DNA from 2 places in the Clostridium gelidum genome. Region 1 is predicted to be linked to the other one. Evidence: riboswitches for the same ligand, from Rfam matches in the RefSeq annotation. Region 1 holds a riboswitch; the other holds the start of a gene.
The links. Region 1 has a riboswitch for cobalamin ahead of psyc5s11_RS19295 (sirohydrochlorin cobaltochelatase). Riboswitches for the same ligand answer to the same signal wherever they lie in the genome.

Region 1 (3,219 bases):
CATTCATATCCTGTTGGTGTATGACCTGCAATAATGTTTTTTATAGTAATATTGCTGGTATTAGTAAAGTTCATTATATGAGCATAACGAGGTGCTACTTTTATTTCTACATTTCCCGATTCTATACCCTCGATAGTTAAATTATGAACGTCTTGAATATTTAATTCGTTTCCATCATATACGGTGTTCCATATTACTGAATTATCTGCTTTATTAATTTGATCAATATTTGATAGATTATATACTCCTGGTTTCAATAAAATTCTTTTATTGGAACCTATGGCATTAACAAATTCCTGAGCAGTTTCAACAGTAACCTCATCAATTTTCACATCTGAATTGCTTGTTGATGCTGCCTTTTGATTAATTACCCATGCACCATCAGAACCTAATTTAAAACCATCAATTGTTTTGTCATGAGCCATATAACCATCAGAATAAAAATAATACCATTTTCCATCAATTTTCATCCAGCCTGTAGCTGATGAATCTACTGTATACCACCATCCTTTACTATTTTGTCTCCAAGAAGCACTTGCTCCTATTGAATTTAAGGACAATACTGAAGCTACTACTAATAAACTAGCTATTACTTTTGTTAATTTTAACTTTTGCATATTGTTTATCCCCCTTTTTATGTTCTAATATATTTATTTTATCATAATAAACAATTTATGAGAAATGTTATATTTAATTCCAATTTGTAGGCATAAAAAAGAGTGCTATAAAAAACAACTCATGAATTAATCTATATATTTTTTTTATAGTAGAACTGCTAAGGGAATAGATTCTTTATTTCAGATTATTTTGCAGATGAGTGGACAATAAGAAAACACCAACAATTTAGATACCTAAATGTTGATGTTTACTATAGTGGTGATAAAAGGAGAATCGAACTCCTGATTCCGCCGTATACTACTTCATATTAAAGTTCTATTTTGCTAGCCAATCTAAAACAGCTTGGTTTGCAAATGCTGAAGATTTTGCATCTATTTTTGTTACAAAGATAAGATCTCCTTTGTTTGCTACGGAGCTAACTTCAGCAAATATTTCATTTGCAGATGAAGTTGTTTTAACAAAAAATCCTTGAGGTAAAAATTGAGCCCAAGCGCCTAAAGATTTAATTTTTCCAATTAAATGAGCTTCTCCATATACAGGTTCATCAGAATGAGAGTGATCTTCGCCACATCCACAATCTTCTTTTTCATGAGAATGTGCGTGATCTTCGCCACATTCACAATCTTCTTTTTCATGAGAATGTGAGTGATCTCCACCACATCCACAATTTTCATCATGTACATGATTGTGTCCAGTAGTATCGCTTATAAAATATGTAATCATATATGCTGACATAATTGCACCGCCTTTAAAATTTGTTATATTAATATTTTTTTTAGAAATCTGAAGTAATAAGTCAAATATATAACAGATATTTTCAGATGTCTTATATTAAAATTATACTAGAATAAAATGAATTGTAAATCAAAATTATTTCTGTCTTAAAAACTTTTGCAATGAATAATTAAATTAAAACTACTTTTGGGTTGAATAAAGTATTTTAGTACTTTATAATTTAGAGGTAAGGGATGTGAAAGGAATAATAAGTCAAGGACACGAAATAGATTAGTAATCTGACTTGGTAATTTTGTAATATATATATAGTTAAAAATGATTTTTAGGTTTTATTAAAAAATTAAAAGGGAAAGTAGTGCAAATCTACTACAGCCCCCGCTACTGTAATGGAGGACTAATCTCTAAAATATCCACTGAGAAATTATTCTTGGGAAGGAAGAGATTTAGGATGACACCAAAGTCAGGAGACCTGCCTAGAAGTTTTATAAAAAATGCTACCTTCGGAGGGAAGATACTAGCAAATGGTGGAATGTAGTTCTAAGTGAAGTGAAGCGTTTAAGTGGAGTTTTATATTATAGATAAGTTTTACATTCTTAATTTGTTATTATGTATCCTCTTTGCCTAAAAACGGGTAATGGGGATTTTTTGTATATTCAAAATAATAAAATTGATACATAAATTAAAAAAGTAATGAAATGAAATTTATTTTTTAGATTATTATTTAGGAGGAAATCAAATGAAAAAGGCTATTTTAGTAGTAAGTTTTGGAACGAGTCATTTAGATGCGCTTAAAAATTCAATAGAAAAGGTTGAAGATAGAGTTAGGGATGAATTTAAAGATTACGAAGTATTTAGAGCATTTACTGCTCATATTATAATAAAAAAATTAAGAGAAAGAGATAATTTAATCATATTAACTCCAGAAGAAGCTTTAGCAGATTTAAAAGCTAAAGGATTTGAAGAAGTTATAGTTCAACCATTACATATAATTCCGGGAGAAGAATTTGATTACATAAAAGGTGTTGTAGAAAATATAAAAGATGATTTTAAGGTTATTAAACTTGGAAGACCTATATTCTTTTATCAGGGAATGAATGGACTTCCTGAAGATTACTTCTTATTTATAGATAGTATTAAAGATGTTTTACTTGGAGAGGAAAGTGTTGTATTATTTGGACATGGCACTGAACATCCCGCCAATGCAGTGTATGGAATGCTTCAAACTGTTTTAATTGACAATGGTTATGAAAATGTATTTGTAGCAACAGTAGAAGGATATCCAACAGCGGATACTGTATTGAATAAGCTTAAGAATAAAGGAATAAAGAAAACAAAGCTTGTTCCATTATTAGTTGTTGCAGGGGATCATGTGAAAAATGATATGGCATCAGATGAAGAAGATTCTTTAAAGAGTATACTACAAAGAGAAGGAATAGAAGTAACTTTACATATGCATGGACTTGGCGAAGTAGATAAATTTAATGAACTTTATATAAATAGAATTTATGATTCTATTCATGAAAAATATTTAAATGCGGGAACAACTAAGAAACTTAGATATAAAAGCAATTAATAATTACTCATTGTAAATTTTAAATTAAAACTATAAATTTCAAACTGTACATTTGTGAAATAGAAAGGAAATTATTATGAAATCTATAATCATTTCTTCAAATTGTAGTGGTGGCGGAAAAACGACTTTTACCCTTGGACTTATGAAAGCACTTAAAAATAGAAAATTAGAGGTTCAAGGATATAAAGTTGGACCAGATTATATCGATCCAGCATTCCACACTGAGGTAACAAAAAAAGCGTCAAGAAATCTTGATACTTTTTTAATGGGTGAAGAAGGTACTATAAAAAGTT
Region 2 (3,219 bases), 440 kb from region 1:
AAATATCATAATTTATCACTATATATTGTATGTGCATAATATATTTTAGTTTTAACTTAAAATCCATGAAAGTTTAGTAATCTTATATCTTGTTTTTAAAATTATATACCGTTACTGGGTATTTATAAAAAAAGCCCGTCCAGTATAGTACTGGACAAGGCTTTTGCTAGGCGCTGCTGCTTTTTGCATCACCGTTTTTTCTTTATATTTCAATCATACGAAAAAATATTATTTTATTTTGTTCTTCTGATTTTCTATTTTATTTCTCTCTACAAATCTTCCCATGAAGAAAGCAATAACACCAACTCCAATACCTGTTTGTACACAGAAAAGTAAGCTCTCTATCTCGCCAGGTAATTCTCCACCAATCCAAGTTTCCATAACAGGTGTAAACCAAGGTTTATACTCAGTACCTGTAATTTGGGTAACAACTTTGCTTCCAGCATCATCAGAACCACCGAACTGGGCACCCTTTAATGCGAATAATGGAATAATGCCAATCAATGCAGCAATAATTAATAAACTTACGACTGTTTTTTTCGTCTTTGTCATCAATTTTCGCCTCCATTCATAAATCCAAGATCTGTTAGTTCAGATTTTGCATATGTTTCAAGGCCAATAATGATGACAACAGTTAGAATACCTTCGATAATTGCTAGTGGAATTTGTGTCGGTGCAAATACTGCAAGGAACTTTACTGCAGATGCAAGGGCACCACCATTCTCAGACGGATATGCAAGTGCAAGCTGACCACTAGTTATACAATAAGTGAATAGATCACCTATTGATGCTGCCAAGAAAATACCTACATGTTTATTAACTTTTAGCATCTTACATAATTTATAAATTCCATAAGAAACGAAGGGACCTGCAATAGCCATAGAAAACGTATTAGCACCAAGAGTTGTAATTCCCCCATGAGCAAGCAATATTGCTTGAAAAATCAGTACAATAATGCCTAGGATGCTGACAGCGCTTGGTCCAAATAATATTGCACCAAGTCCAGTACCAGTCATATGTGAGCAACTTCCTGTTACTGACGGAATCTTTAAAGATGAAAGTACGAAAACAAATGCGCCTGCCATGGCAAGAATAGTGATAGCTCTATGGTGCTTGGACAACGTTCTCTTAATTGATAAGTAACCTACTACTACGAATGGAATGCATATAACACCCCACATAATGCAGAATTTTGGTGGAAGATAACCTTCCATAATGTGCATTGCGTTTGCCGCCGGAGCTACTCCGAAAACTAAAGCAAAGGCTGCGCAAAGTGCGACAATTCTCTTTTCTTTTTGATTCATTTTTTCCTCCTCTATAGTTTTTAATGTGAACGACATCAAAAACTAGACAATATAAATCACCTGCATTTACAAAAATAAATCAGGTGTGCGGTCCTAGGATAGGACTTTAGCGATTATTATCGCTAACCACACTTAGTCATCGTTCGTAACTAAATATAACAACTTATCACATTGGCTGGTATCCTGACTTGGCAGCTTATGCTTGCCTTCACAGTGGCGTGACCGCATGGGATTTTCACCCATTTCCCGTTGCCTTAACAAATATTTGCTGGCACCAATAGATATTAAATTATCAAAAGTATCATAACATGTATATGCCAAACTGTCTAGAAAATGTCTATTATTCAAGCATTTTCTTGAATTCCTGTGTACTTTTCGGATAGTCTTTTGTATCTTTTAACAGATGTTTTTCTACAAGGGATTCATAGACTTCTAGTAAGGTTGGTTGTCTCAAATTTGCCTGTTTTAAAATTTCAGTGTTTTGAAAAATTTCTAGAGGCGCTCCGTCTGCGATAATTTTCCCCATGCAGAAAACAATAACTCTTTCAGCCCATCTATATGCAAAATCTACATCATGAGTAGAAATAAGCATGGTCTTTCCCTCTGCTCCAAGCTTGAGTAAAACTTCTTCTAGCATATGTGCATTTAAAGGATCTAGTGCTGCTGTCGGTTCATCAAAAATTATAATTTCCGATTTCATAGCAATGATATCAGCAATAGTTACGCGCTTTTTCTCACCACCGCTCAAATAATGAGGAGGACGATCCTTGAAATCAGATATGTTCATGTATGATAGTGCTTCATCAACCCGTTTTAGTACTTCCTCTTTTGGAAGCTTTAAATTCATAGGTCCGAATGCAACTTCTGCCCTAACTGTAGATGCAATGATTTGATTGTCTGCATCCTGAAATACAATTCCAATATTTTTTCTAAGCTCGTTTAAATTCTTTTTACTTATAACTGTACCACGATAACTGATTTTCCCTTGCTGCGGTGTAAGTACACCATCCACGTTCAAGAAAAATGTGGATTTTCCAGAGCCGTTGGAACCAAGAACAGCGATTTTCTCACCTTCATAGATATCCACGTTTACGCCTTCCAATGCAGGCTTTCCATTTCCGTATATGTAGTAAAGATCTTCGACTTTTAATATTAAATTTCCCATAATCGTTCCTTTCTATCTTGTAAAGGCCCAGAGCATAATTAAAAAAATTATGAATGCTGCTGCGATGACAATTTGTTTTGTCTCTACATTTTTATCTTCTTCCAAAAATATAAGATCTCCATCATAACATCTGGCTTCCATGGCATCATAATAAGCATTTGCCTTTTTTAATGAAATAACTAACATATTGCTTGCAATGCCTCCAAATGTATAGCAGGAAGTTTTAAAATCACAGTAGCCTAATCGTGATTCTGCGGAGTTTTTCATTTTAGCATAAACATCCATCAAAATGAAAATATAACGGTAAATAAGACTCATGAGTTCTACAATAAGCTTTGGCACATGTGCCTTTCGAAGCACATAGATAATCTCAGAGGATGGAGTCGACAGTGTCATCATCTGTAGAGCACTGATAGCTGCAAAAACCTTCAAAATCAAAAATACCACGGTCTTAAGCTTTGCATGAGACGTAAACACATAGCAGAAACCAAGATACAGATTATACTGCCCCATGGGCTTCCTTGAAAAATCAATGGCAATGGTAAAAGTGCCAAGCAGGATAAAGACGATTGGAATCGCAAGTATCGACAAGTATTCCATTACTGAAAATTCTCCTTTCATAACGGTCAAATATGCCATTGCAATAATGACTGCAACAGATACATGGGGATTGTCCAATACAATGCAAAGAATCAGAGTCAAAACAGATAAAGATACTTTAAAAGTAGCATTCCAATGTCTAATTTTAGA

Region 2: another riboswitch for cobalamin. It lies ahead of psyc5s11_RS17365 (energy-coupling factor ABC transporter permease); the one in region 1 lies ahead of psyc5s11_RS19295 (sirohydrochlorin cobaltochelatase).

The regions. Positions count from the first base shown of each region.
Region 1 covers NZ_AP024849.1:4,204,972-4,208,190, reverse strand. The annotation lists gene psyc5s11_RS19305 (right-handed parallel beta-helix repeat-containing protein) at 1-617, opposite strand, end outside; gene psyc5s11_RS19300 (hypothetical protein) at 934-1,353, opposite strand; cobalamin riboswitch at 1,661-1,844, shown strand; gene psyc5s11_RS19295 (sirohydrochlorin cobaltochelatase) at 2,090-2,926, shown strand; gene psyc5s11_RS19290 (cobyrinate a,c-diamide synthase) at 3,003-3,219, shown strand, end outside.
Region 2 covers NZ_AP024849.1:3,767,795-3,771,013, forward strand. The annotation lists gene psyc5s11_RS17360 (energy-coupling factor ABC transporter substrate-binding protein) at 229-552, opposite strand; gene psyc5s11_RS17365 (energy-coupling factor ABC transporter permease) at 552-1,304, opposite strand; cobalamin riboswitch at 1,461-1,597, opposite strand; gene psyc5s11_RS17370 (energy-coupling factor ABC transporter ATP-binding protein) at 1,645-2,469, opposite strand; gene cbiQ (cobalt ECF transporter T component CbiQ) at 2,482-3,219, opposite strand, start outside.